3 regions of the Microbispora triticiradicis genome follow, and region 3 is predicted to be linked to each of the others. Evidence: riboswitches for the same ligand, from Rfam matches in the RefSeq annotation. Region 3 holds a riboswitch; each other region holds the start of a gene.
What was found. A riboswitch is a leader RNA that binds a small molecule or an ion and turns the genes downstream of it on or off. The one in region 3 is predicted to bind S-adenosylmethionine.
Positions count from the first base shown of each region.

Region 1 (9,678 bases), on a different contig from region 3:
TCCGGCGCCGGGTCGAGCGGCTCGGCGAGCCCGCCTCCCTCGACGCGGTAGTGCTCGCCGTGGTGGTCGAAGGGGGCGCCCGCCCAGGCGCGGCGCAGCACGTCGAGGAACTCGCCGGTCCTCGCGTAGCGGGCGTCGTGGCCGAGGAAGTCGCCGTACGCGCGCTGCTCGACCGGATCTCCGCCCGTGACGACGTTCAGCAGCAGCCGCCCGCCGGAGACGTCCTGGAACGACTGCGCCTGCTGGGCCAGCAGGGTGGGCAGGGCGTACCCGGTGCGGAAGGCGACCAGCGTCTTGAGGCGCTCGGTGTGCTGGGTCAGCGCGGCGCACACGATCCAGGGGTCCGGGCAGCCCGCGCCGACGGGGGTGAGCGCGGCCTCGAACCCGGCGTGCTCGGCGGCTCTGGCCACCTGCGTCAGGTACGCGACGGTGGCGGGACGAGCGGCGGGGCGGAAGCCGTCGGTGGTCATGATGGCGGAACGGACGTCGTGGCCGTCGCCGGTCGTCGGCAGGAACCAGTGGAAGCGCATCAGGTCACCTCGTCAGCGGATGAGGACCGGCGTACGGCATCGATCGAAAACCAGGTCAAACAGACCGATTTAGTCGGGAATGCTACCGGATCCGCCTGGTGACGGTGACCGTCCTCTGATCTTCCCCGAACGTGTGTCGCGAACGTATCGGGAAGCGCATACGCCGCCGCAACGGCCCGGCCCTTTCAGTGGGAGCGATACGCGGCGCGTCGCTGGGAGCGCCGGTTCCCCACCGGAAAGGACCGTGTGCATGGACTCGGATTCGGTACGTGATGTCGGCCGGCGGCAGCTGGTCAAGTGGAGCGGTCTGGCGGCCGCCGGTGTGGTCGCGGCCGGCGGAGCGCCGGGAACGGCCACGCCGCCTCGGCACCGGCCGGGTCGTCCCACGGCGGCCCAGGACGGGCGCGACCGGATCCCGCCGGACACCCTGCCCGGCGGAGCCTACGACCGGTACGTGGCCCGGCTCGCCGCCGAGGGCAGGTTCTCCGGCGTGGTGCTGCTGTCACACCGGGGCCGGACGGTGCTGTCCCGCGGCTACGGCATGGCCGACGAGAAGAGGAGGATCCGCAACCGCGAGGACACGGCGTTCGCCCTCAGTTCGGCGGGCAAGCCGTTCCACGCGGTGGCCATCCTGCAGCTGGCCCAGCAGGGCAGGCTGAAGCTGACGGACACGGTGGGCGCCCACCTGAAGGGCTTCGCCGAGGACATCGCCGATCAGGTGACCATCCACCACCTGCTGTCCGGCACCTCCGGGCTGGACATGCCCGAAGAGGACGTGCGACGCGTCTTCCGGAGCCGGGACGAGGTGCACGAGTATCACGAGCGGCGGGTCCGGCAGGCGAGACTGACCGGCGTCCCGGGCCTTCCCAGCACCGGCCACCAGGAGGCGGAGACCACCATCCCCGCGCTGATCGTGGAGGCCGTGTCCGGCACTACGTACTGGGACTACGTCCAGGAGAACATCTTCAGGCGCTGCGGCATGACCGGCTCGGCGTTCCACACCAGGCCGCAGTGGCTCACGGGCGGGCACATCGCGCACCCGTACATGGAGGTGGCCGGCGGCGGCGTCGTGGACGCCCTCGGCAACCTGGACAAGGGCAGTCCGTACCCGTACATCCTGGGCAAGAACCCGGGCCGCGCCTTCATCGACGCCCCCGGGGACGGCGGCTTCGCCACGGCGCCGGATCTGGTCCGGTTCGCGCGGGCGCTGAGCGACGGCACGGTGCTGGACCGGCCCTGGGCCGACGTGCTCACCGCGGCCAAGACCCCCCTCGGGCCGGCGTCGTTCGCCGCGTACGGGATCGCGATCGACATCGTCGAAGGCCAGTGGGCGTACCAGCGCTCCGGCGGCAACCCCGGTGTCGGCGCCAACTGGAGCATCTACCCCGGCACCGGCTGGGTGGGCGTCATCCTCACCAACCGCGACGGCGCGCCGCTGGTCGACATGATCGGGCAGGAGCTGCGGGCCGTCACCGGGGCCTCGCCCGGCGGCGGGGCGGGCGGCGGGGCGGGCGGCTGAGGCGCCGGGACGACGCCGGCGTCCCGTGTATCGCGGGCGTATGCGGAATCGCATACGCCACCGCAACGGCTCTCCGTCTCCAATGGAGGGCATGAACCACCACGCATCCCCGTCAGCGTCGCCCCGCCGCACGCGCCGGATCGTGCTCGCCGGCCTGGCGATCCTCGGCCTGGCGAGCGCCGTGTTCGCCGTGCGGCGGCCGCTCGTGATGACCGCTCCGGCCTGCCTGGCCGGACGGTGGCACGGCTGCCTCGACACGGAGAACGGCGTGCTGCTCATGACGCTGGCCGGGCTGCCGGCGGCCGCTCTGGTGACGTGGGGTCTGGCGCTCCTCCGGCAGGCCGCCGGCGTCACCTCGGCGTGGCGGAGGTCGCTGGCCGAGGTGGGGATGGTCTACGGGACGGTGCCGTTCGTGTGGCTCACCCTGATGCCGGGCCCGGGGGCCGGCACCGTCCCCGGCCGGGTGAGCCTGGTCCCGCTGCGGGACCTGGTGACGATGGGGCCGATCGGGATCGGCGGCAACCTGCTGATCTTCGCGGCGCTGGGGTTCTTCGCGCCGCTGCGCTTCGCGGCGCTGGCCTCCGTGCCGCGGATCCTGGCGCTCGGGGCGGCCTGCTCGGCCGTGGTCGAGACTTTGCAGTACGTCCTGCGGCTCGACCGGGTGTCGTCTGTGGACGACGTGCTGGTCAACGCCGCAGGCGCCGTGCTCTTCGGGCTCGTGTCGCGCCGCTGGTGGCGCGCCGCGGCGGAGGCGTCACCGGACCGGCCTCGCCCCGCGCCGGCACGGGCGCCCGCACCGGCAGACTGAGCCGTATGCGCGTGCTGATAGTGGAGGACGAGCCCTACCTGGCCGAAGCCGTCCGGGACGGTCTGCGGCTGGAGGCGATCGCCGCCGACATCGCCGGCGACGGCGACGCGGCCCTGGAACTGCTCAGTGTCAACTCCTACGACATCGCGGTCCTCGACCGCGACATTCCCGGCCCCTCCGGCGACGAGGTCGCCCGGCACATCGTCGCCTCCGGCAGCGGTATCCCGATCCTCATGCTCACCGCCGCCGACCGGATCGACGACAAGGCCTCCGGGTTCGGGCTCGGCGCCGACGACTACCTCACCAAACCGTTCGAGCTCCGGGAGCTCGTCCTGCGGCTGAGGGCGCTCGACCGCAGACGCGCGTACGCCCGGCCCCCGGTTCGCGAGATCGCGGGCCTGCGGCTCGACCCCTTCCGCCGGGAGGTGTTCCGCGGCGAACGCTACGTCGCGCTCACCCGCAAACAGTTCGCCGTGCTGGAAGTCCTCGTCGCCGCCGAGGGCGGGATCGTCAGTGCCGAGGAACTGCTGGAACGAGCGTGGGACGAGAACGCCGACCCCCTCACCAACGCCGTGCGCATCACCGTCTCCGCACTGCGCAAACGGCTCGGCGAACCATGGGTCATCGCCACGGTGCCCGGTGTCGGCTATCGGATCGACACCGGCATCGCCACGGGAACGGGCCCCGGCAGCACGCATGGATAGGCGCCCAGGACTCAGCACCCGGCTGAAACTCACCCTCAGCTACGCCGGATTCCTTCTACTCGCCGGCGCCCTCCTGCTGGCCGTGGTGTGGGTGTTCCTGCTGCGCTACGTGCCCGACGGCGCGCTCGGCACCGGGGCGGGGGCCGCCCCGCCCGGGGCGGCGCCCCTGCGGTTCATCCCCAACCGCACCGACCTCCAGCGCGCCTTCGTCCCCCGCGCGGGCCAGGCACTGGCCTTTCTGCTGGCGTTCGGCCTGCTGGGCGGATGGCTCCTCGCCGGCCGGATGCTCGCGCCGCTCACCCAGATCACGGACGCGGCCCGGCGGACGACCGCGAACGGGTCGCTGTCCCACCGGATCCGCATGAAGGGCCGCCGGGACGAGTTCCGGGAGCTCTCCGACGCGTTCGACTCGATGCTCGACCGGCTCGAGTCCCACGTCGCCGAGCAGCGGAGGTTCGCCGCGAACGCCTCCCACGAACTGCGCACGCCGCTGGCGATCTCGCGGACGCTCCTCGACGTGGCCCGCCGGGACCCCACGCGGGACCGGGACGAACTCCTCGACCGCCTGCACACCGTCAACCAGCGGGCGATCGACCTCACCGCGGCCCTCCTGCTGCTCAGCCGCGGCGACCGCGGCGACTTCACCCGGGAGAGCGTCGACCTCTCCCTGGCCGCCGAGGAGGCCGCCGAAACGCTGCTTCCGCTCGCCGAACAACGCCGGATCACGCTGAACGTCACCGGCGGGGCGGCCCGGACCGAGGGCTCCGCCGAGCTCCTGGCGCGGATGGTGACGAACCTCGTCCAGAACGCGATCGTCCACAACCTCCCCGCCGGCGGCACCGTGACGGTCCACACCGAGGCGTACGGCGGCACCAGCCTGCTGCGGGTCGAGAACACGGGCCGCCCCCTCCCGCCGGAACTGATACCGACCCTCATCGAACCCTTCCAGCGCGGAACGGAACGCGTGCGCACCGACGAGCACGCCGGCGCCGGTCTCGGCCTGGCCATCGTGCACAGCGTCGTCCGCGCCCACAACGGGACCCTCGATCTCGCCCCCGGCCCCCACGGCGGGCTCCTCGTCACCGTACGGCTTCCCGGCGCGCCGTAGGCACGGCCGCCCGGTTCACCCCCGGCCGCGGCCGCGCGCCGGGGCCGCTCGTCGTCACCGGACCGCCCCTCGTCGCGAAAAGGCCGAAATCCCCGGCGAAAGCGTGTTGACAGCTTATCCGAGTTTTCCTACTTTGTTTGTAGGTATTGAGCGCCGACGCCAAGCCCCGGCTCGTCGGCCGGCAACCCTCGCACCGCGCGGGGTGCCCCGGGGAAAACCTGGCGGCGTGGCAGTCGCGCCGCAAGCGCGGGCCCCATCGGGGCTCCTGGTCATGGGGGCGTGCGCGGCACGCTCTCCGGGAGGCGGCATGGCCACTCACGGGGAGTTTCGGGCGGGCACAGGCCGGGACACGCCGCCTCCCCACTCCGCCGTCCCGTCTTGAACACCGAAAGGCTCTCCCCCGATGTCCACGAACACACGCTTATCCATCGGCGTCTCGCTTCTGGGGGTCCTCGCCCTCGCCGCCTGCGGCACGACGGGCAGGGACACCGCGGCGGGCAAGGCCCCCGCCGGGCCGGTCAAGGGCGGCACGCTGACGTTCGCCGTCAACACCGAGCCCTCCACCTGCCTCGATCCCCACCAGAGCCCCGCCGACGTGGCCGGCCTGTTCACCCGGCCCGCCCTGGACTCGCTCGTGTCCCTGGACGGCGAGGGGAGGATCCACCCGTGGCTCGCCACCAAGTGGACCGTCTCGCCGGACCAGAAGACCTACACGTTCACCCTGCGCGACGGCGTGAAGTTCTCCGACGGCACGGCCTTCGACGCCGAGGCGGTCAAGGCCAACCTGGACCACATCGTCGACCCGGCGACCAAGTCCCAGCTGGCCGCGGGATACATCGAGCCGTACAAGGGCAGCGAGGTCGTCGACCCGCACACGGTGAAGGTCCACTTCAGCAGGCCGTACTCGCCGTTCCTGTCCGCCCTCGCCACCGCGTACTTCGGCATCGAGTCGCCGCGGTCGCTGAAGCAGCCGCAGGACGCGCTGTGCAAGAAGGTCGTCGGGTCCGGGCCGTTCGTGATCGACGAGTACGTGGTGCAGAAGGGCATCACCTACCACCGCAACCCCGGCTACGCCTGGGCGCCTGAGGGCGCCGCGCACACCGGGGAGGCGTACCTGGACAAGCTGGAGATCAAGGTCATCACCGAGGACTCCGTCCGGCTCGGCGCGCTGACCAGCGGGCAGGTCGACGGGATCGCCAGCGTGCCGCCGGTGAACGTCAAGCAGGTGCAGGGCGACCCCCGGCTGACCGTCACCACGCGGCAGGCGCCGGGCGGCAACTACAACTACTACCCGAACACGACCTCCGGGCCGTTCGCCGACAAGCGGGTCCGGCAGGCGTTCCGCGACGGCATCGACTTCGCGACGATCGTCAAGAACCTCTACTTCGGGGCGTTCCAGCCCGCGGCGGGCCCCATCTCCCCGTCGACCGACGGGTACGACAAGACGCTCGAAGGAAAGACGAAGTACGACCCCGCGGCGGCCGCCCGGCTGCTGGACGAGGCCGGCTGGTCGGGGAAGGACGCCGAGGGCTACCGGACCAAGGACGGCAGGCGGCTGACGATCCGCTGGGGGTTCCTCAAGGCGTTCGCCCGTGAGCAGCGCGACACGCTGGCCGAGCAGATCCAGGCCGAGGCCAAGAAGATCGGCTTCGAGATCCAGTTCGTCTCCGGCACGGTCAACGAATGGCTGGAGAAGTATCCCAAGGGCGACTACGACCTCATCGACTTCAGCTGGCAGCGCGCCGACGGCGACACCCTGCGCAACCTGTTCGACACCTCCGCCATCCCCACGGCCGCCAAGTTCGGCCAGAACGCCGCCCGCCTGTCCGACAAGGACGTCGACGGCTGGCTGAGCGACGCGCTGGACACGACCGACCAGGCCAAGCGGGCCGAGCTGTACGCCAAGGTGCAGCAGCGGGTCACCGACGAGGCCGCGGTCTTCCCGGTGTACGTGTTCAACTACCTGCTCGGGACCGGCAAGAAGGCCCACGGCATCGGCTGGGAGCCGCAGGCGTACCCGACCTTCTACGGCGCCTGGGTCGAGCAGGCATGACCGCCGTCGCCGTACCGGCCACCCGGGCCCGCGCCCGGGTGGTCCGCCCGGTGCTGGTGCGGCTGGGCACGTCCGTCCTGGTGCTGTGGGGCGCGGTGACGGTCGCCTTCGCCGGCCTTCACCTCACCCCGGGCAACGTCGTCGACCTGCTCATCGGCAGTAGCACCGTCACACCCGAGGTCCGCGCCCGGATCATCGCCGACTACGGGCTGGACCGGCCGCTGCCCGCCCAGTACGCCGCCTACCTGGGCCGGGTGCTGCACGGCGACCTGGGCCAGTCGTACCAGCTGCACCAGTCGGTCGCCTCGGCGATCGGCGAGCAGGTCGGCTCGTCCGTCCAGCTCATGCTCTCGTCGTTCGTCCTGGCGGTCGTGGTCTCGGTCACGGTCGCGGTGCTGACCGCGGGCCGCCGGTGGGCGCGGGCGGTGTTCTCCGGCATCGAGCTGGTCGGCATCTCCATCCCGTCCTTCTGGGCCGGGATCCTGCTGCTCACCGTCTTCTCGTTCGGGCTGGGGATCTTCCCCGCCACCGGCGGGGACGGGCCGGAGAGCCTGGTCCTGCCGTCCGTCGCGATGGCGATCCCGGTCGTCGCGACGCTGAGCCAGGTGCTGCGCGAGGGACTGGAGCTCACGCTGGAGGAGCCGTTCGTGCTCACCGCCCGCTCGCGCGGCATGTCCGACCTGGGCGTGCGGCTGCGGCACGCGCTGCGGCACGCCCTGCTGCCCACGGTCACCCTGGCCGGGTGGATGGTCAGCTTCCTGTTCGGCGGGGCCGTGATCATCGAGTCGGTCTTCTCCCGGCAGGGCATCGGGCGGCTGACCCTCGCGGCCGTCGGCAACAAGGACCTGCCGGTCGTGATGGGCGTGGTGCTGATCGCCTCGCTGCTCTACGTCGTCATCAACATCCTGCTCGACCTGCTCTACCTGGCCATCGACCCGCGACTGCGAGGTGCCTGAGTGACCACGTCCACCTTTGCCGCACCCGCCGTGGTCGTGGGGCGCGGACGGCGGCGCCGGGTGCCGCGGGCCGGTGTCTGGGCCGCCTCCGCGTTCCTGCTGGCCGTGACCGTGGTCGCGGTGGCGCCCGGCCTGGTCGCGCACGGCTCGCCCGACCTCACCGACGCCGTCGCGGCGCTCCGGCCGCCGGGCGGCGGGCATCCGCTCGGCACCGACGCCAACGGGCGCGACATCTTCACCCGGATCGTGTACGGAACGAGGCCGTCGGTGCTGGCCGGGCTGGCCGCCACCGCGATCGCGGTCACCGGCGGCACCCTCGTCGGGCTGCTGGCCGCGCTCGGCGGGCGGGTGCTCGACGAGGCCGCCATGCGCCTCGTCGACATCCTGCTCTCGCTGCCGGGACTGCTGCTGGCCCTGCTGGTCATCGCCGTCGTCGGCCCGGGGACGCTCAACGCGGTCTTCGCCATCGCCGCCTACACGCTGCCCGGGTACGCCCGCCTGGTCCGCGCCCAGACCATGGTCATCCGCAGGTCCGGGTACGTCGAGGCGGCCGTCTCGCTCGGGCTGACCAGGGCCGGGATCGTCACGCGGCACGTGCTGCCCAACGCGTTCGCGCCCCTGCTGGTGGTGGCCACGATCGAGGTGGGCACCGCGCTGGTCGCGGCGTCGTCGCTCAGCTTCCTGGGGCTCGGCCCGAAGCCGCCCGCCCCGGAGTGGGGGGCGATGCTGTCGGCCGGGCGCGACTACTTCTCCGTCGCCTGGTGGGTCGCGGTCTTCCCGGGGCTGGCCATCACGCTCACCGTCCTTTCCGTCACGGTCGTCGGCCGCCACCTGCAGCGGCGCGTCGAAGGGAGACTGTCGTGACCGAACAGCGGGTCACCCCGATCGTCGAGGTGTCCGATCTGCGGGTCTCGTTCGGCCAGGTCGAGGCCGTCCGCTCGATCTCCTTCACGGTGCGCCCGGGGGAGTGCGTCGCCATCGTGGGGGAGTCGGGCTCGGGCAAGAGCGTCACCGCCCGCACACTGATCGGGCTGACCGGCCCCGGCGCCGAGGTCACCGCCCGGTCGCTCGTGGTGGCCGGCCGCGACGTCACGGCGTACGGCGAACGGCAGTGGCGGGCGGTGCGGGGCGGCGAGGTCGGCTATGTCCTGCAGGACGCGCTGGTCTCGCTCGACCCGCTGCGCCCGGTCGGCAGGGAGATCGCCGAGACCCTCCGGCTGCACCGGACCGTGCCGCGCGCGGACGTGCGGCGGCGGGTGGTCGAACTGCTGGCCGAGGTGGGGGTGCCGGAGCCGGAACTGCGGGCCGCGCAGTATCCGCACCAGCTCTCCGGCGGGCTGCGGCAGCGGGCCCTGATCGCCTCGGCGGTCGCCTGCGCGCCCCGGCTGCTGATCGCCGACGAGCCGACCACCGCCCTGGACGTCACCGTGCAGGCACAGATCCTGCGGCTGCTGGCCGAGCGCCGGCGGGCCGGGGCGGGGCTGCTGCTGATCAGCCACGACCTCGCCGTGGTGGCCGAGCTCGCCGACCGGGTGCTGGTGATGAAGGACGGCGTGGTCGTCGAGGAGGGCGTCACCCGGGACGTGCTGGGCGCCCCCCGGCACGCCTACACCCGCCGGCTGCTGGCCGCGGTGCCCTCCGCGCACGGCAGGGGCACGAGGCTCACCGTGCCCGAGGACGGCTCGGCGCCGCGTCCGGCGCCGGCCGTGCTGCCCGGCGGGGTGGTGGTCAGGGCGTCCGGGCTGGCCAAGTCGTTCACCGGGCCGGACGGGCTGCCCCGGGCGGCCGTGGACGGGGTCTCGTTCGAGCTGCGGGCCGGGGAGACGCTCGGGCTCGTCGGCGAGTCGGGCTCGGGCAAGACCACGACGGCCCGCCTGGTGCTGGGGCTGGTGGAACCCGACGCGGGCGAGGTGGAGGTCGACGGGAGGTCCTGGCGGGGGCTGGGGCCCGCCGGGCGCCGCGCCCTGCGGCGGCACATCCAGGTGGTCTACCAGGACCCG
Region 1 covers NZ_VANP01000002.1:552,826-562,503, forward strand. The annotation lists gene FED44_RS07510 (LLM class flavin-dependent oxidoreductase) at 1-530, opposite strand, end outside; gene FED44_RS07515 (serine hydrolase domain-containing protein) at 781-2,049, shown strand; gene FED44_RS07520 (VanZ family protein) at 2,141-2,857, shown strand; gene FED44_RS07525 (response regulator transcription factor) at 2,863-3,561, shown strand; gene FED44_RS07530 (sensor histidine kinase) at 3,554-4,669, shown strand; SAM riboswitch class IV at 4,812-4,922, shown strand; gene FED44_RS07535 (ABC transporter substrate-binding protein) at 5,073-6,722, shown strand; gene FED44_RS07540 (ABC transporter permease) at 6,719-7,678, shown strand; gene FED44_RS07545 (ABC transporter permease) at 7,679-8,542, shown strand; gene FED44_RS07550 (dipeptide ABC transporter ATP-binding protein) at 8,539-9,678, shown strand, end outside.
Region 1: linked by a shared signal. The riboswitch ahead of FED44_RS07535 (ABC transporter substrate-binding protein) and the one ahead of FED44_RS32540 (aminotransferase class V-fold PLP-dependent enzyme) in region 3 are both predicted to bind S-adenosylmethionine.

Region 2 (9,678 bases), on a different contig from region 3:
GCCCACGACAGGACGCCGTTGTCCGGGCCGACGAACACCCGCCCGCCCGCCTCGACCGCGACCGGGCGGCGGTTGCCGCCGACGGAGGGATCGACGACGGCGAGGTGGACGCCGGCCGGGAGATAGGGCAGGGTCTGCGCCAGGATGGCCGCGCCGCGCCGCACGTCCCCTGCGGGAACGAGATGGCCCACGTCGATGATCCGAGCCTGCGGTGCGATGCCCGCGATCACGCCGTGGCACGCGGCGACGAACCCGTCCTCCAGCCCGTAGTCGGTCAGAAGCGTGATTACAGAGCTCACACCACGTGACACTACGTCGGCCTCTCTCCTCTGCACACCCCGGGTCGTCCAACGTCGTGCGTCCCTTTACCATGAGGGACGGGCTCGCGGCCGATCGAGGAGGAGCGGATGGACACCGAACCGACCGGCGGCGACGGGCTCGACCTCTCCGACCGCGACCGCGAGATGCTCGCGTTCGAGCGTCAGTGGTGGCGGTACGCGGGCGCCAAGGAGCAGGCGATCAGGGAGGCCTTCGGCGTCTCCGCCACCCGGTACTACCAGTTACTCGGGGAGCTGATCGACCGGCCGGAGGCGCTGGAGCACGACCCCATGCTGGTCAAGCGACTGCGCCGGATGAGGGCCGGCCGGCGGCGTGACCGCTCCGCCCGCAGGTTCGGCATGCACCCCTGAGACACCCGCTCACCGTCCCCGCACGGCGCGCCGAAGCGTCCCGACCACTTCTCCGGAACGAGGCCATGACACTGCCCGCGCACCCAGGACTCGACGCGATCGTCGCCGACCCGGCAGGCGCCGTGATCGGGCTCGACTACGACGGCACGCTCTCCCCGATCGTCCCCGACCCCGCCGCCGCCCGCGTGCACCCCGCGGTGCCGGGCGTGCTGGCCGCGCTCGCCCCGCACGTACGCGCCGTGGTCGTCGTCACCGGCCGGCCGCCCCTGACGGCCATCGGCCTGGGGGAGGTCCCCGGCGGGCCGTCGCTCGGAGACGTGCCCGGCCTGGTGATCCTCGGTCACTACGGCCTCGAACGCTGGGAGGACGGCCGCGTGACCGCCCCGCCACCGCCGCCGGGGCTCGACCTCGTACGGACCCGGCTGCCCGTTCTCGTGGCCGGGCTGGAGGGCGCGTGGATCGAGGACAAGGGCCACGCCGTCGCCGTGCACACCCGGCGGTGCGCCGACCCCGCCGCGGCCCTGGAGGAGTTGCGCGGACCGGTCGCGGCGCTGGCCGCGGAGGCCGGGCTCGCGGTCGAGCCGGGCCGCATGGTGCTGGAACTGCGGCCCGGCGGCATGGACAAGGGCCGGGCGCTGTCGGCCTTCCTCGCCGAGCGCGGCGCCCGCTCGGTCATGTTCGCCGGTGACGACCTCGGCGACCTCGCGGCCTTCGCCGCGGTCGAGGAGGCCGGCCTGCCCGGCGTACGGGTGTGCAGCGGGTCCGCCGAGGTGACCGAGCTGGCGGAACGCGCCGACCTCGTGGTGGACGGCCCCGACGGCGTGGTGGCCCTCCTCGGCGACCTGGTGGAATCGCTTGGCAAGCGGTCTGCAAGCGGGCAGGTCTAACGTTTCCGGTCATGAACCGGAAGACCATCCCGGCCGGGCTCGCCGTGCTGACCGCCGCCCTCGCGGCCGCCACCCTGGTGGCTCCCGCGGCGGCGTCCGCGAGCGACCTCGGCGGCACCAGGCAGGTCCACCTGCGCAAGGGCCTCACGCTCACCATCCCCGCCTCGTGGCGGGTCGACGCCGTCAGCAAGGACTGGACCCGCGTCATCACCGGCTCGTGCCCCACGCGCGGCACCGCGGACTACGGCTTCCGCGACTCGGGGTGCCACAGCTTCTGGGTCCTGGGTCCCAAGGCCATCAAGATCGGCCATGAGCTGTTCAACGCGTACACGCCGGACGGGCCGTTCTATCCGGCCACCGACGTCGGGCCCTGCCCGGTGCGGAAGAACCTCTACATCGGCCAGACCAAGCTCGTCGCGAAGGGGCTGCGCCAGGTCGGGCCGGGGCACAAGGCCTACTACCGCGACTGGGCGGGGCCGTGCGTGACGATGACGAAGTTCAAGGTGAAGGCCCACTTCCACCAGCGGGAGTGGTTCCTGCCCACGTCGAAGATCCTGATCGTCGACCAGTGGAACACCCCCGGCCTGGACGGGATCCTCAAGAAGGCCGCCTGGCATTGACCTCTCGCCGACATCGCCCCGCAAGTCGTCTCCAAGTGGCCGGGCCTACCGTAGGAGACATGATCGGAAAGACCATTGCGACCGCGGCCGCCGGGCTGGCCGTGCTGACGGCCACCCTGGCGGCTCCTTCCGCGGCGTCCGCGAGCGGCACCAAGCAGGTCCACCTGCGCAAGGGCCTGACCCTCACCATCCCCGCGTCGTGGAAGGCGGTCCAGGCCGGCACGGACTGGACCCGCGTCGTCACCGGCTCGTGCCCCAGTCTCGGCACCATGGACTTCGGTTTCCGCGACGCGGGGTGCCACGGCTTCTGGGTGCTGGGCCCGAAGGCCCTCAAGATCGGCAATCACACGTTCCAGTCCTACAACCCCAGGTACGGGTTCGATCCCGCGACCGACGTCTCGGTCTGCCCGAGGACCGTCCGCCTGTACAAGGGCACCATGAAGCTCGCCGGCAAGGGGCTGCGGAAGGTCGGGGCGGGTCACCGGGCGGACTACCACGCGTGGGCGGGGACCTGCGTCGACAAGAAGTTCAGGGTGAAGATGCGCTACAGCCAGCGCGAGTGGTATCTGCCCACGTCGAAGATCCTGGTCGTCGACCAGTGGAACACCCCGGGCCTGGACGGGATCCTCAAGAAGGCCACCTGGAACTGAGCGCCGCCGCCGCCGTCACCGGTGCGTCTCAGCGCAGCGCGGCGATCTGGTCGTCGAACCAGCGCCGCGGCGGCAGCGCGGTGGCCGCCTCCCGCAGCCGCAGGCCGCGATCGAGGCGCTCCTCCTCCGGCAGCGTCAGCGCCTCGTGCAGCGCCGCCGCCGTGGCGGTGACGTCGAACGGGTTGACCAGCAGGGAGTCGGCGCCGAGCTCGGCCGCCGCGCCCGCCTCGCGGGACAGCACGAGCGCGCACCGGGGCGACAGGATCGGGCCCTCCTTGGCCACCAGGTTCATGCCGTCCCTGACGGGGTTGACGAGCAGCACGTCGGCCAGCCGGTACGCCGCGAGCGAGCGCGGGTAGTCGTCGTTGACGTTGAGGATCAACGGGTCCCAGTCCTCGGTGGCGTACTCGTCCTCGATCTCCTGGGCGCACCGCTGCACGGCCGCCGTGTACTCGCGGTACTCCGGCAGGTCGTGCCGGGAGGGGTAGGCGAACGCCAGATGGACCACCCGTCCGTGCCACTCGGGATGGCCCTCCAGGAACTCCTGGTAGGCCCGCAGGCCGCGGACGATGTTCTTGGACAGCTCCGTGCGGTCGATCCGCACGATCAGCCTGCGGTCGCCGACATGGTCCCTGATCGCCGCCATGTGCGACTCGACGTCCGGTTCGGCCGCCCGCGCCCGCAGCGCGTCGCCGTCCACCCCGAGCGGGTGCACGCCGATCCGGGTGGTCCTGCCGCCCCAGGTCACCGTACGGGCCGCGTGGTCCACCCGCGCCCCGAGCAGGGCGGCGCAGCAGTCCATGAAGGCGCGCGCCCAGCGGGCGGTGAGGAAGCCGGCGTGGTCGGCGCCGAGGATGCCCGACAGCACCTCCGCCGCGACGTCCTCGGGCAGCAGCGCGAAGTACTCCGGCGGGGCCCAGGGCGTGTGCGAGAAGTGGCCGATGCGCAGGTCGGGCCGCTCGACCCGGAGCATCGCGGGGGTGAGCGTCAGGTGGTAGTCCTGCACCATCACGCGGGCCCGGTGCGTGGCCTCCTCCGCCAGCGCGAGCGCGAACGCGCCATTGTAGGTGCGGTACGACTCCCACTCACGTGCGAACCGGGTGCCGAACTCGGGGGAGAAGGGCGTGTTGTAGAGCAGGTGGTTGACGAACCACAGGGTCGAGTTCGCCACCGCGTTGTAGGCCCGGTGGAAGACCGCGGGCGGGATGTCCAGCATGCGGATGGGCCCCGTCTCGAACGCCCGGTCGAGCCGGCCCCCCGGCGCCTGCCGCACCGCCCCGCGGTCGCCGTCCGACAGCGCCGCGCAGACCCACAGCACGTCGGTGTCCCTGACCACGTCCGACAGCCCGGACACGAGCCCGCCGCCGCCCCTGCGCATGGTCAGGCCGCCGTCCTCCGACAGGGTGAAGGACACCGGGCCCCGGTTGGACGCGATCAGGACGGAGCTGCTCATTGGGGTTTCCCCTCGATCAGAGCGGGCGCGCATGCCGGAAGATTAATAAAAGCGGACCTCCATCAATAGGATGTCAACCGATCGCGGGAGGGCTGGAACGGGATGGCACTGGACGACGTCACCGAGGAGCTGGCCGGATCGGCCGCCCGGGGAGATCACCGCGCCCTCGGTGAGCTGCTGCGGCGCATCGAGCCCGACGTGCTGCGGCACTGCGAGCGGCTACTACCGTACCGGCAGGACGCGGAGGAGGCGGCGCAGGACACGCTGCTCGCCGTGGCCCGCAACATCGCCCGGTTCGAGGGCCGGGCCAAGTTCAGCACCTGGCTGCACATCGTGACCGTGAACTGCGCCAGGACGACCTACCGGTCGCTCAAGCGGCGCTCGTCCGAGCAGGCGGAGGAGCTGCCCGAGCAGCGGCCGGACCCGCGGCGGGTGAGCGTCATCGCGGGGTCGCGGCTCGACCTGCTCGACGCGATGGAGGCGCTGGAGGCCGAGCGGCCAGACCTCGCCCAGGCGCTCGTGCTGCGCGACATCTGCCAGCTCGACTACTCCCAGGTCGCCGACCAGCTCGGCATTCCCCTCGGCACCGTCAAGTCCCGGATACACCAGGCGCGCAAGTACGTGCAGAGCGCGCTCGGCGAGGCCTACGGCTGATACAAACCGTCTCGCCATCCGAGACAGCGGAACGGACACAGGGGACGCCGGGGTACAGTGCTGGAGGACCTTTTTCGAAGGTTCTACAACTGAAGATGCTCATCCAGAGGGGTGGAGGGACCGGCCCTGCGAAGCCCCGGCAACCTCCCCGGTGTCGAACTCGTGCCCACGAGGCCCGGCCGGGACAGGTGCCAATTCCGGCTCGCGGCCAGGGCGGTCGCGAGCGAAGATGAGGGAAAGGCCTCGCTTCATGGCGCACATCAGCACCGCGACCCCCACCACCGCCACCGACTTCGGCCCCGCCACCGGTCTGTCCTGCCGCGAGTGCGGCGCCCACTACGACCTCGGCCCGGTCTTCGCCTGTACGGAGTGTTTCGGCCCCCTTGAGGTGGCGTACGACTTCGGAGAGGTCCGCCGGGAGGACATCGCGGCGGGCCCGGCGAACATCTGGCGGTACCGCTCCCTGCTTCCCGTCCCCGCCGGGGTGGCGGACAAGCCCAACCTGCAGCCCGGCTGGACCAAGCTCGTGCGGGCCGACCGGCTGGCGGCAGAGCTGGGGCTGCGGTCGCTGCACGTCAAGGACGACTCCGGCAACCCGACCCACTCCTTCAAGGACCGGGTCGTCGCGATCGCGGTCGAGGCCGCGCGCGCCTTCGGCTTCCACACCCTGTCGTGCTCGTCCACCGGCAACCTCGCCGGCGCGGTGGGCGCCGCGGCGGCCAGGGCCGGGCTGGACTCCTGCGTGTTCATTCCCGCCGACCTCGAGGCGGCCAAGGTCACCATGGCCGCGGTGTACGGCGGCCGGCTGGTCGGCATCGACGGCACCTACGACGAGGTGAACCGCTTCTGCTCCGAGCTCATCGGCGACGAGCTGGGCGAGAAGTGGGGATTCGTCAACGTCAACCTCCGGCCCTACTACGCCGAGGGTTCCAAGACGCTGGCGTACGAGATCGCCGAGCAGCTCGGCTGGCGGCTGCCCGAGCAGATCGTCGTCCCGGTGGCCTCCGGCTCGCAGCTCACGAAGATCGACAAGGGCTTCCGCGAGCTGATCAAGCTCGGCCTGGTCGAGGAGCGGCCGTACCGGATCTTCGGCGCGCAGGCCGAGGGCTGCTCGCCGGTCTCCCGCGCGTTCAAGGCCGGGCAGGACGTGGTGCAGCCGGTCAAGCCGGACACCATCGCCAAGTCGCTGGCCATCGGCAACCCGGCGGACGGGCCGTACGTGCTCGACATCGCCCGTCGTACGGGCGGCGCGGTGGAGGACGTGAACGACGGCGAGGTGGTCGAGGCGATCCGCCTGCTGGCCCGGACCGAGGGCATCTTCGCCGAGACCGCGGGCGGCGTCACGGTCGGCGTGCTGCGCAAGCTCGTGCACGAGGGCCGCCTCGACCCCGAGGCCGAAACCGTGGTGCTGAACACCGGCGACGGTCTCAAGACACTTGACGCGGTGGCCGAGCAGGCCCGTCCGTCCGCGGTCATCCGCCCCTCCCTCGACGCCTTCCGTGCGGCATTCGCCAACTGAAAGCGTTATCACAGGCCCATCGGCAGCAACGAAAGCGAGTGAACAATGAGCGTTTCCGTGCGGATTCCGACGATTCTGCGGACGTACACCAACGGCGTCGCGGAGGTAAGCGGGGAGGGGGGAACGCTCCGCGAGGTCCTGCAGAAGCTGGATGCGGACTATCCGGGCATCGGAGGTCGAATCCTGGATGAGACGGGCAAGATCCGGCGTTTTGTCAACGTCTATGTCGGAGAAGAGGACGTCCGTTTCGCCGATGGGCTGGACACCGCCACACCGGACGGGGTACAGATTTCGGTCATCCCCGCCGTCGCCGGGGGCTGAGCCGCGACACCGCCGCCGGGCACCTGACATGCACTTCTCTCGCCGGGGAAGTGAGATGTCGCCACAGCGAATGGTGAAGCTCTCAACCTTTCGGTAGAAAAGTGAATAATCGTCTGTACCGCTTTGAGCGAACGCGCCGTAGTAGTTTGCGGATTGACTCTGTTGTTCTACGCCTTGACACGGGTATGGTCGAAGACGATCGACAAAACCGGGGGCTTCTTGGGTGTGGTCCCCAGCCCAGCAAGAGGAGTCGGAAGTGGCGCAGGGCACCGTCAAATGGTTTAACGCGGACAAGGGCTACGGCTTCATCGCGGTAGACGGTGGGAAGGACGTGTTCGTCCATTACTCGGCAATCATGATGGACGGCTACAAGGCCCTCGAGCAGGGTCAGCGGGTTGAGTTCGACATCACGCAGGGGCAGAAGGGCCCGCAGGCGGAGGCCGTACGGGCCGTCTGATCCCGTCAAGCGACCATTGGAGGCCCGGTCCGCGTTCCGCGGGCCGGGCCTTCGGCTCGTCCGGGCTCGTCCGGGTGTTCGGGAACCTCGTCCAAGCTGGTCAGAGTGGCTTCCGCTTGCACTCTCGGGGGTAGAGTGCTAAATACTTGTTTGGCACTCTGAGGTCGAGAGTGACAACAACCGGGATCGGGGCGATGGGGCTCGCGCAGGGATAGCGGGTCCACGCCGTCGCGGGCGTCGGCTCGGTCCGTTGAAGACACCCTGCTACTGGGAGGTCTAGCCTAATGGCAGCCAAGATGATCGCGTTTGACGAGGACGCCCGGCGCGGTCTCGAGCGCGGTATGAACCAGCTCGCCGACGCCGTGAAGGTGACCCTCGGCCCCAAGGGCCGCAACGTCGTGCTGGAGAAGAAGTGGGGCGCCCCCACGATCACCAACGACGGTGTCTCCATCGCCAAGGAGATCGAGCTCGAGGACCCGTGGGAGAAGATCGGCGCCGAGCTGGTCAAGGAAGTCGCGAAGAAGACCGACGACGTCGCCGGTGATGGCACGACGACGGCCACCGTGCTCGCCCAGGCGCTGGTCCGCGAGGGTCTGCGTAACGTCGCCGCCGGCGCCAACCCGATGTCGCTGAAGAAGGGCATCGAGGCCGCCGTCGAGCGCGTCAGCGAGGAGCTGTCGAAGCTCGCCAAGGACGTGGAGACCAAGGAGCAGATCGCCTCCACGGCCTCCATCTCCGCCGCCGACCCGGAGATCGGCGCGCTCATCGCCGAGGCGATGGACAAGGTGGGCAAGGAAGGCGTCATCACCGTCGAGGAGAGCAACACCTTCGGTCTGGAACTGGAGCTCACCGAGGGCATGCGCTTCGACAAGGGCTACGTGTCCGGCTACTTCGTGACCGACCCCGAGCGCATGGAGGCGGTCTTCGAGGACGCCTACATCCTCATCGCCAACCAGAAGATCTCGGCGAACAAGGACCTGCTCCCGCTGCTCGACAAGGTCGTGCAGTCCGGCAAGCCGCTGGTCCTCCTCGCCGAGGACGTCGAGGGCGAGGCCCTGGCGACCCTGGTCGTCAACAAGATCCGTGGCCTGTTCAAGTCCGTGGCCGTCAAGGCCCCCGGCTTCGGCGACCGCCGCAAGGCCATGCTGCAGGACATCGCGATCCTGACCGGCGGCCAGGTCATCTCCGAGGAGGTCGGTCTCAAGCTGGAGAACGCCACCCTCGACCTGCTCGGCCGCGCCCGCAAGATCGTCGTCACCAAGGACGAGACCACGATCGTCGACGGCGCCGGTGACGCCGAGCAGATCTCCGGCCGTGTGAACGAGATCCGCGCCGAGATCGACCGCACCGACTCCGACTACGACCGCGAGAAGCTCCAGGAGCGTCTCGCCAAGCTGGCGGGCGGCGTCGCCGTCATCAAGGCCGGCGCGGCGACCGAGGTCGAGCTCAAGGAGCGCAAGCACCGCATCGAGGACGCCGTCCGCAACGCCAAGGCCGCGGTCGAGGAGGGCATCGTCCCCGGCGGTGGCGTAGCCCTGCTGCAGGCCGGCGCCAACGCGTTCGACAAGCTGGAGGTCAACGGCGACGAGGCGACCGGCGCGGCGATCGTCCGCAAGGCGCTCGAGGAGCCGCTGAAGCAGATCGCCGTCAACGCCGGCCTCGAGGGCGGCGTCGTGGTGGAGAAGGTCCGCAACCTGCCCGCGGGCGAGGGCCTCAACGCCGCGTCCGGCGAGTACGTCAACATGTTCGAGTCGGGCATCATCGACCCGGCCAAGGTCACCCGCTCGGCGCTGCAGAACGCGGCGTCCATCGCGGCCCTGTTCCTCACGACCGAGGCCGTCATCGCCGAGAAGCCCGAGAAGGAGAAGGCCCCCGCCATGCCCGGCGGCGGCGACATGGACTTCTGAGTCCTGCTCTCCCGCTTCACCAGGAAGGGCGGTTCCCCCTCGGGGGAGCCGCCCTTTTCCCTTGCGCCCGGTCTCCCCAAGTGCATGGGCGCCGGGCGGTCAGCCCTGCCGCCACTGTTTCAGGACCTGCCGGAAGGCCTCGCTCACGAGGGCGAGAAGTTCGGCGGAGGACCCGAAGCGGGCGCCCGCCGGGGTCGTGGCCCCGAGAATCTCGGCTCCGCGCTGTGACGCGGCCGCCAGGGCCTCGTTCATCCGCAGAGAGGCGAGGATGGACCGCACCCAGATCTCGTCGTCGATGACATAGCGTTCACGCCGCGCGCCGGGAACCCGCTCCCGCCTGAGCATTCCCTGCTGTTCGAGGAAGGCGACGGCGTGCGAGACCGACGCCGGGCTGACGCGAAGCCGCTCAACCAGGTCGGCGGCGGTGAGAGCGCCGGAATCGGTGACGTACAGGCAGGTCAGCACCCTGGCCTCCATCCGGGGCAGCCCCTGCTCCACGAGGAGGGCGGTGAAGGACTCCG
Region 2 covers NZ_VANP01000008.1:368,915-378,592, reverse strand. The annotation lists gene FED44_RS22545 (SAM hydrolase/SAM-dependent halogenase family protein) at 1-299, opposite strand, end outside; gene FED44_RS22540 (DUF3263 domain-containing protein) at 408-689, shown strand; gene otsB (trehalose-phosphatase) at 755-1,576, shown strand; gene FED44_RS22530 (hypothetical protein) at 1,588-2,196, shown strand; gene FED44_RS22525 (hypothetical protein) at 2,256-2,846, shown strand; gene FED44_RS22520 (alpha,alpha-trehalose-phosphate synthase (UDP-forming)) at 2,875-4,299, opposite strand; gene FED44_RS22515 (RNA polymerase sigma factor) at 4,402-4,953, shown strand; SAM riboswitch class I at 5,050-5,189, shown strand; gene thrC (threonine synthase) at 5,204-6,472, shown strand; gene FED44_RS22505 (MoaD/ThiS family protein) at 6,518-6,793, shown strand; gene FED44_RS22500 (cold-shock protein) at 7,050-7,250, shown strand; gene groL (chaperonin GroEL) at 7,535-9,157, shown strand; gene FED44_RS22490 (GbsR/MarR family transcriptional regulator) at 9,257-9,678, opposite strand, start outside.
Region 2: linked by a shared signal. The riboswitch ahead of thrC (threonine synthase) and the one ahead of FED44_RS32540 (aminotransferase class V-fold PLP-dependent enzyme) in region 3 are both predicted to bind S-adenosylmethionine.

Region 3 (9,678 bases):
CGCCCGGCCGCTCCCTGCGCGCCCTGGCCAGCCCGCGCAGGTACCCGGCGAACTCCGTCGCCGCGCGTACGGCCGTGTGCTGGACCTCCGGCGACGGGTTCAGCTCGTACATCCCGCAGATGTCGGCCGACCAGGGGCGCAGCAGGTGGCGGTCGGCCTCCGGCACGCCCAGCATCTCGGCGATCACGGTGACGGGCAGCGGCTCGGCCACCTCGGCCAGCAGGTCGCCGCCGCCGCGCTCGACCAGCCCCTCGGTCAGTTCCGCCGCGATCCTCCGTACGCGCGGGCGCAGCGACTCGACCATCCGGGGCGTGAACGCCTTGGACACCAGGCGGCGCAGCCGGGTGTGGACCGGCGGCTCCACATCGAGCATCCCGGCCCGGATCACCCGCCAGAAGGGCTCCTGGAAGTCCGGCTCGGGCTCCCGGCCGAACTCCTCGTGCGTGGCGGTGTGCAGGTAGGACCGGCCCAGGCGGCGGTCGCGCAGCAGCGCGTTGACGTCGGCGTGCCGGGCGACCAGCCATTGCCCGGTCGGCTCGAAGAAGCTGACCGGATCGTTGTCCCGCAGGTCGCGGTAGGCGTCGTACGGGTGAGCCACGAACTCCGGATTCCAGGGATCAAACCTCACATTGGACACCATAACGGTAAAGCGCCTCTCACCAGGGGACTTGCCGGATCGCCCGTTCTCCGGGTTATAGTGCGCTCAGGTCATGAGTGCCAGCGTCAAGCCCCGGCTTGCTGGCCGGCAACCCTCGCGCTCGCGGCGGGGTGCCCCGGGTGAGGACCGGGCCTGGCGCGCGGTGCGCCGGGCAAGCGCGGGCTCCGCCGTACGACGCCATGGCAGGGGTCCCCGACCCGAGGAGGCCTGGCGTTGTCCGCTCTCACCTTCGTCCCGCAGCAGCCCGCCAACCCCGTGTCCGAGCCGGTGCGCGTACCGGTGGTCGTGGGCGCCGACCTGGAGGTCCCGGTCCGGGGCGGCCGGCTCGTGCCGTACGCGAACCTCGACTACGCGGCGAGCGCGCCCTGTCTTGAGCCGGTGAACGCCGCCGTCGCGGCGGCGCTGCCGGCCTACTCCAGCGTGCACCGGGGCGCGGGCTACGCCTCGCAGCTCACGACCCAGCGGTACGAGCAGGCCAGGCACACCGTGCGGGCCTTCGTGGGCGCCCGCCCCGGCGACGCCCTCGTCTTCGTGCGCAACACCACCGACGCGATGAACCTGCTGGCCCGCAGCCTCCCCGAGGGCACCACGGTCGTCGTGTTCGGCACCGAGCACCACGCCTCGCTGCTGCCCTGGACCGACGCCGTACGACTCGCGCCGCCCGCCTTCCCCGGCGAGGCCGTCCGGGCCGCCGACGAGGCCCTCGCCGCGATCGAGGGCCCGGCCCTGCTCGTCGTGACCGCCGCGTCCAACGTCACCGGAGAGCTGTGGCCGATCGCCGGGCTCGCGCACATCGCGCACCGGCACGGCGCGCGGATCGCCGTGGACGCCGCCCAGCTCGTCCCCCACCGCGGGCTCAACCTCGCCGCGCTCGACCTCGACTACGTCGCCTTCTCCGGGCACAAGCTCTATGCGCCGTTCGGCGCGGGCGTGCTCGTCGGCCGGCCCGACTGGCTCGCCGCCGCCGACCCGTACCTGCGCGGCGGCGGAGCCGTGCGAGCCGTGGGCGAGACCACCGAGTGGAGCGACGACCCCGAGGCGCGGCACGAGGCGGGGACGCCCAACGTGCTCGGCGCGGTCGCGCTCGCCGCCGCCTGCGACGCCCTGGCCGCGACCGGCTGGACTCCGTTGGTGCGGGAGGAGGAGCGGCTGCTCGCCCGCCTGCGCGCCGGGCTCGCCGCGATCCCCGGCGTACGCGAACTGTCGCTGTGGGGCCCGGACCACCCGCGGGTCGGGATCGTGTCGTTCGTCGTGGAGGGCCGCCCGGCCCGGGAGGTCGCCGAGATCCTCTCGGCCGAGCACGGCATCGGCGTCAGGGACGGCAAGTTCTGCGCCCACCCGTTCGTCCGCCACCTCCTCGGCGGCACCGAGGACGAGGGCTGCGCGGACGGCACGGTGAGCGCCGTACGCGCCTCGATCGGCATCGGCACGACCGAGGAGCACGTCGACCGCCTCATCACCGCCCTCCGCGACATCGCCCCCGCCTGACCCCGACCGCCGTGGCTTTCGCCGGTGGGTGACGGGCGTGAAAGCATGGACGGTATGACCGAGCAGGACGGCCCGCGTGTCGAGCGAGTGGTGGGCATCGGGGCCGGGGCGGACGCGGTGCGGCCGGGAGGGCTCGCGACGGAGGACCTGATCCTCGACATCGGGCCGCAGCATCCGTCCACGCACGGGGTGCTGCGGCTGCGGCTCGTCCTTGACGGTGAACGGATCGTGGCCGCCGAGCCGATCGTCGGCTACATGCACCGCGGTGCGGAGAAGCTGTTCGAGGTGCGCGACTACCGGCAGATCATCGTGCTGGCCAACCGGCACGACTGGCTGTCGGCGTTCGCCAACGAGCTGGGCGTCGTGCTCGCGGTCGAGCGCATGATCGGCATGCAGCCCCCGCCGCGGGCGGTGTGGGCCAGGACCCTGCTGGCCGAGCTCAACCGCGTGCTCAACCACCTGATGTTCCTCGGCGGCCATCCGCTGGAGCTGGGCGCGGCCGGCCCGGTCTTCCCCGCCTTCCGGGAGCGGGAGACGCTGCAGTACGTCATGGAGGAGATCTCCGGCGGCCGCATGCACTACATGTTCAACCGGGTGGGCGGGCTGAAGGAGGAGCTGCCCGAGGGCTGGCTCGGCCGCGTGACCACCGCCGTGGCGGCCGTGCGGCGGCGGCTGCCCGACATCGAGGAGCTGGTCGCGGGCAACGAGATCTTCGTGGCGCGCACCCGCGGCGTCGGCGTGCTCGACCGTGAGACGATCATGCAGTACGGCGTGAGCGGCCCGGCCGCGCGGGCCTCGGGGGTGGACTTCGACCTGCGGCGCGACGAGCCCTACCTCGCGTACGGCGAGCTGCCCGTGAAGGTCGTGACCCGCTCGGCGGGAGACTGCCAGGCGAGGTTCCAGGTGCTGCTCGACCAGGTCAAGGTGTCGCTCGACCTGGCCGACGCCTGCGTGGAGCGGCTGCGCCACCTGCCGCCCGGCCCGATCAACCAGCGCCTGCCGAAGGTGCTCAAGGTGCCGGAGGGCCACACGTACGCCTGGACGGAGAACCCGCTCGGCCTCAACGGCTACTACCTGGTGTCACGCGGCGAGAAGACCCCCTGGCGGCTCAAGCTGCGCAGCGCCTCCTACAACAACGTCCAGGTGCTCCGCGAGATGCTGCCCGGCCACTCGGTCGCCGACCTGATCGCGGTCCTCGGATCGATGTTCTTCGTGGTCGGCGACATCGACAAGTAGGCCGGTAGGCAGGGGTCAGCTCTCCCCGTTGGGCTTGCCGGGCACCCGGCAGCAGTGTTCGAGGAAGAGCGCGGCGCAGATCAGGATCACGCACGCCACGAACGACCCGCCGCCGACGATCGCGTCCTGGCGGGGCTTGTCCAGGTCGAGCAGGTCCAGCACACGCAGGACGAAACCGGCGAAGACCCCGGCGAACGCCGCGCCCGCGTACGCGGTGGCCTGGGCCAGCGCCGCCAGTCGAGCGACGGCGAGCGGCTCGACGGGCTTGGTGTCCGGGCGGCGCAGGATCCTCGCCCGGGTCAGCCAGCCCGTGTACGCCTCACCGAGCGCGAGCAGCAGCACGGTGGGCACCGCGGTCCACGGCAGTGTGGGCACCACGGAGTAGGACTGCCGCAGCAGGCCCCAGGTGATCACGGCGAACACGACCACGAGACCGACGAGCACGCCGGGATTGCTGGGCTTCACGCGGGGTCTCTCCTCGTCAGGCCGGGGGTTCGAGCACGAGGTCGGTGCGCAGCCGCACCCCGCTCTGGTCCAGGTCGGCCAGCAGGGCCGCGACCGACCCGCGCCCGGGCAGCACCGCCGAGGGGTCCGCCTGGGCCCACGGCACCAGGACGAACGCCCGCTCGTGCGCGCGGGGATGCGGGAGGGTGAGCTCGGGGTCGTCCGACATCAGCGTGCCGACCGCGATCAGGTCCACGTCGAGGGTCCGGGGGCCCCACCGCTCCGCGCGCTCACGGCCGAAGGCGTTCTCGACGCTGTGCGCCCGGTCGAGCAGGGCGCGGGGGTCGAGCATGCTCTCGGCGACGACCACCGCGTTCAGGTACGCGCCCTGGGTGGGTCCGCCGACCGGTTCGGTCTCGTAGACCGGCGACGCCGCCACGAACGTGAGCCCGGGGGCGTCGAACAACGCGTCGACGGCGCCCTGGAGGTTCTCGATGCGCCGGCCGAGGTTGCTGCCGAGTGCGATCACGACCCTCATGCGCGCCCCCTTCTGATCGTCACCACCACGTCGTCGAACGGCAGCGGGATGGGCGCCGCCGGTTTGTGCACGCTGACCTCCGCCTCCTCGACCATGTCGTGGGCCAGGCAGGCCGCCGCCAGCCGCTCGGCGAGGGTCTCGATGAGATTGACCGGCTCGCCCTCCGCGATCCGGACGAGCTCCAGTGCCAGCGCGCCGTAGTCGACCGTCAGGGTGAGGTCGTCGGCCGCCGCCGCCGGGGCGGTGTCGAGACGCAGGCAGACGTCGATCACGAACTCCTGGCCGAGCTCGCGCTCGGCCGGCAGGCACCCGTGCCTGCCGCGCGCCCGCAACCCCGTCAACCGCACCGCGTCGCGGCTCACTGCTCCTGGTCCTCCTCCTCGTCCTCGTCGTCGCTCTGCAGGACCGGAGATCCGTGGTAGAGCCACAACCGCCAGCCCCCGGAGGTCCGCACATAGGTGCTGGAGGCGACGACCCGGCCGGCGGCGAAACCCGGTTCGTCGCTGTCGGCGGCGGTGAGGATGTTCTCCGCGCAGGTGACCACCGCGACGTCACCGAGCACGGTGGTCTGCACGTCGGTCAGCACGAACTGGATGTACGTCGTGTTGGCCATGATGAGCGCCCACGAGCGCAGCACCTCCGACCGCCCGCTCAGCATGGGCCAGCCGGGATGGACGCACAGCGCCGGACGTCCCGGGACGTCCTCGATCCATATCTCCGACATCCTGTCGAGGTCGCCCGCCTCGATGGCGTTGTAGAACGCCTGGTTGAGCTCCTCGATGTCCTTCATGGGCGTCCCTGTCGGCATATCCTCACCGGCTCTCGTCGGCATGTCGCGCGGCTGAGTGTCGTGCGGCTACTGCGTCCCGTCCGCCTGCCGCGTGTCGTACGCCTGCTGCCCTCCAGGTGGCGGCGACGCGCACCGCGTCGGCGTTCGGCCGCACCCGGTGGACCCTGACGCACCACGCCCCGGCCTGCGCCGCGAGCGCGGTGACGGCGATGGTGGCGTCGTCGCTGCCGTCGAAGGGGCGTGGCTCGCCGTCCGGCCCGGCCAGCAGCCGGCCGAGGAACCGCTTGCGCGACGCCCCGATCAGCAGGGGATGGCCGAGCTCGTTCAGCTCGGCGATGCCGGCCAGCAGGGCCCAGTTGTGCTCGGCGTTCTTGGAGAAACCGAGGCCGGGGTCGAGCACGATCTGCTCCTCCCGCACGCCCTCGGCCAGCACGGAGTCGACCCGCTTGCGCAGTTCCTCCGCCACCTCGGTCAGCACGTCGCCGTAGACGGCCCGGGTGTCCATGTCGCGGCTGTGCCCGCGCCAGTGCATCACGACGTACGGCACGCCGGTCGCGGCCACCACGCGCGGCATCGCCGGGTCGGCCAGGCCGCCGCTCACGTCGTTAACCAGAACGGCTCCGGCGGCGACGGCCGCCTCGGCGACCTCCGCCCGCATGGTGTCGACGCTGACCGTGACGCCCTCCTGGGTGAGGGCGCGGATCACCGGCTCGACGCGGCGCAGTTCCTCCTCCAGCGAGACCCGGGCCGCTCCCGGACGGGTGGACTCGCCGCCCACGTCCACGATGTCCGCACCCTCGGCCACCAGGTCGAGGCCGTGCCGGATCGCGACGTCGGGATCGAACCACTGCCCGCCGTCGGAGAAGGAGTCGGGGGTCACGTTGACCACACCCATGACCAGACAGCGCTCAGCCTCCGGCATGCCGGGCACGCTCGACGTGGTCATGGGGTCCAGCCTAGTGCCCGGTTCGGCAGGGCTCGTCCGGCAGGAGCGCACCCGCCCACTCAACCACGCAGGATCAGCGACATGGCCTCGGCCCGCGTCGCCTCGCTGGTGCGGAAGTCGCCCCGGACGGCCGAGGTGATCGTCTTGGCGCCGGGCTTGCGCACACCGCGCATGGTCATGCACATGTGCTCCGCCTCGATCACCACGATCACCCCGCGCGGCTCCAGCACCTGCATCAGGCCGTCGGCGATCTGCGAGGTCATCCGCTCCTGCACCTGCGGCCTGCGGGCGTAGACGTCCACCAGCCTGGCGAGCTTCGACAGGCCGGTGATGCGCCCCTTCTCGTTCGGCGTGTACCCGATGTGCGCCACGCCGTGGAACGGCAGCAGATGGTGCTCGCAGGTGGACATCACCTCGATGTCCTTGACGAGCACCATCTCGTCGTGGTCCGCGTCGAACATCGTGGTCAGCGCGTCCTCGGGACGCTGCCCCAGACCCGCGAACTGCTCGGCGTACGCCCGCGCCACCCGGGCGGGGGTGTCGCGGAGCCCGTCGCGATCGGGGTTCTCCCCGATCGCGATCAGGATCTCGCGTACGGCCTTCTCGATCCGGCCGTGGTCGAATCCGGAAGGCGGTTCCGCCGCGTGCGGCTCGGCCACGGTCAGGCCTCGTCCCGCTGCGCCGGCTGGTCGTTCACCCACGGGGCCGAGCCGGAGCCGCCGGCCGGGAGCGCCGAGCCGTTGCCGTTGGCCCGCTCCTTCGGCGTGATGACCGGAGGACGGTCCGACGGGAGGCGCTTGCCGTACCCGGCGTAGGAGGGCCGCTTCTCCTTGGTCACCACGGGCGAGAAGATCTCGAGGACCTGCTCCCGGGAGAGCGTCTCCTTCTCCATGAGCTCCAGCACCAGGTTGTCGAGCACGTCGCGGTACTGGACGAGGATCTCCCACGCCTGGTCGTGCCCGCTCTCGATGAGGCGGCGGACCTCCTCGTCGATCGCCGAGGCGATCTGCTCGGAGTAGTCGCGCTCGTGACCCATCTCGCGGCCGAGGAAGACCTCGCCGTTGCCGCTGCCGAACTTGCGGGCGCCGAGCCGCTCGCTCATGCCGTACTCGGTGACCATGCGGCGGGCGATCGAAGTCGCCTTCTCGATGTCGTTGGACGCGCCGGTGGTGGGCTCGTGGAAGACGAGCTCCTCCGCGGTGCGGCCGCCGAGCAGCATGGCGAGCTGGTCCATCATCTCGGACCGGGTCGCGAGGAACTTGTCCTCCATCGGCAGCGTCATCGTGTAACCGAGGGCGCGGCCGCGCGACAGGATCGTGATCTTGTGGACCGGGTCGGAGTTGGGCAGCGCGTGGGCCACCAGGGCGTGCCCGCCCTCGTGGTAGGCGATGATCTTCTTCTCCTGGTCCGACATGACCCGCGACTTGCGCTCCGGACCGGCCATCACGCGGTCGATCGACTCCTCGAGGGTCGACATCGTGATGAGCTTCTGGTCCTGCCGGGCGGTCAGCAGAGCCGCCTCGTTGATCACGTTGGCGAGGTCGGCGCCGGTGAAGCCGGGGGTCCGGCGGGCGATCACGTCGAGGTCGACGTCCTGCGCGAACGGCTTGCCGCGGCCGTGGACGCGCAGGATGCCCTTGCGGCCCTCCAGGTCGGGCCGGTCGATGACGACCTGACGGTCGAAGCGGCCGGGACGCAGCAGGGCGGGGTCGAGGATGTCCGGCCGGTTGGTCGCGGCGATGAGGATCACGCCGCCCTTGACGTCGAAGCCGTCCATCTCGACGAGAAGCTGGTTGAGCGTCTGCTCACGCTCGTCGTGGCCGCCGCCGAGGCCCGCGCCGCGGTGCCGGCCGACGGCGTCGATCTCGTCGATGAAGATGATCGCGGGGGCGTTCGCCTTGGCCTGCTCGAACAGGTCACGGACGCGGGAGGCGCCGACGCCGACGAACATCTCGACGAAGTCGGAACCGGAGATCGAGTAGAAGGGCACGCCCGCCTCGCCGGCCACGGCCCGGGCGAGCAGGGTCTTGCCGGTGCCGGGCGGGCCGTACAGCAGGACGCCCTTGGGGATCTTGGCGCCGATGGCCTGGAACTTGGCCGGGGCCTGCAGGAACTCCTTGATCTCCTGGAGCTCCTCGATGGCCTCGTCGGCGCCGGCCACGTCGGCGAAGGTGGTCTTGGGGGTGTCCTTGGTGATCAGCTTCGCCCGCGACTTGCCGAAGTTCATGACCCGGGAGCCGCCGCCCTGCATCTGGTTCATGATGAACAGGAAGATCAGGACGATGACGATGATCGGCAGGAAGCTGGCGAGGAGGCTGAGGAGGAAGTTCTCCTTCGGCACCTCGACGGTCCAGCCCTCGGACGGCTTGGACGTGTCGAGCGCCTGGGTGAGCTGGACACCCTGCCCTTCGACCCAGGGCGCCTGGATGCGGGTGACGCTCTTGTTCTGCACCGTGATCGGCTGCTTGAGCGTCAACTCGACCCGCTGGTCCTTGTCGACCACCGTCGCGCTCTTGACATTGCCCTGCTGGATCTGCTGGACGACCGTCGAGGTGTCGGCGGTGGTGTAGTTGCCGTCCCCGCCGAACATCGTGGTGACGAGCAGGAGAAGCAATACGATGCCCAGGATCCACAGGAGTGGGCCACGTGTAAATCGCTTGAGATCCATCCGTTGCGGAACCCCGGCGGGCCCGTCCCTTCCTGACCAAGGCCTGCCCCGGGCGGACCCGGGGTCGCGGCATCCGTTACCGCTCCTTCTGGCTACCGAGGGACGCCGAACGGCTCCCCACGGATATCCGAAGGTACACCCGGCCGCCGCGTCGGGTAACTGCCCGAGCGGCTCCGGCTTTGCCTTTCCAACGTACGTCAGCCAACCCCGTGTTCCCCGACCTGGCGCCCAATAACGCACGATCGGCGGGGCACTTCGCTAAGGGCTTACTCCCCTCCGTACACATGCGGCGCAAGAGTCCCGATGAACGGCAGGTTGCGATAGCGCTCGGCGTAATCGAGACCGAACCCGATGACGAACTCGTTGGGGATGTCGAAACCGACGTATCGGACGTCCATCTCGACCTTCACCGCGTCCGGCTTCCGGAGCAGCGTGCAGATCTCCACGGACGCCGGACTGCGCGACCTCAGGTTGTTCAACAGCCACGAAAGGGTGAGGCCCGAGTCGATGATGTCCTCGACCACGAGCACGTGCCGGCCGGCGATGTCGGTGTCGAGGTCCTTCAGCACCCGCACGACGCCCGACGACTTGGTCCCCGCGCCGTACGACGACACGGCCATCCAGTCCATCTGAACGGGCACGTGCAGCGCGCGGGCGAGGTCGGCCATGACCATCACCGCGCCCTTCAGCACACCGACGATCAGCAGTTCCGTGCCGGCGTAGTCGGCGTCGATGCGGCCGGCCAGCTCCTTTATCTTCGCCTGCAGCTCCTGCTCCGAGATGAGGACGCGGGAGAGGTCCTTGCCCATGTCTGCTGCATCCACCTGGGGTTTTCCTTACGCGAGCGAGACGTTGTCCACAGCGAAGACAAGGGTGCCACAGCGCCTGACCACAACCACCCCCCCGGGTA
Region 3 covers NZ_VANP01000020.1:18,677-28,354, forward strand. The annotation lists gene FED44_RS32535 (cytochrome P450) at 1-628, opposite strand, end outside; SAM riboswitch class IV at 707-822, shown strand; gene FED44_RS32540 (aminotransferase class V-fold PLP-dependent enzyme) at 872-2,146, shown strand; gene FED44_RS32545 (NADH-quinone oxidoreductase subunit D) at 2,201-3,382, shown strand; gene FED44_RS32550 (DUF3180 domain-containing protein) at 3,398-3,847, opposite strand; gene folK (2-amino-4-hydroxy-6-hydroxymethyldihydropteridine diphosphokinase) at 3,864-4,364, opposite strand; gene folB (dihydroneopterin aldolase) at 4,361-4,726, opposite strand; gene FED44_RS32565 (nuclear transport factor 2 family protein) at 4,723-5,154, opposite strand; gene folP (dihydropteroate synthase) at 5,177-6,100, opposite strand; gene folE (GTP cyclohydrolase I FolE) at 6,160-6,759, opposite strand; gene ftsH (ATP-dependent zinc metalloprotease FtsH) at 6,762-8,768, opposite strand; gene hpt (hypoxanthine phosphoribosyltransferase) at 9,035-9,592, opposite strand; gene tilS (tRNA lysidine(34) synthetase TilS) at 9,605-9,678, opposite strand, start outside.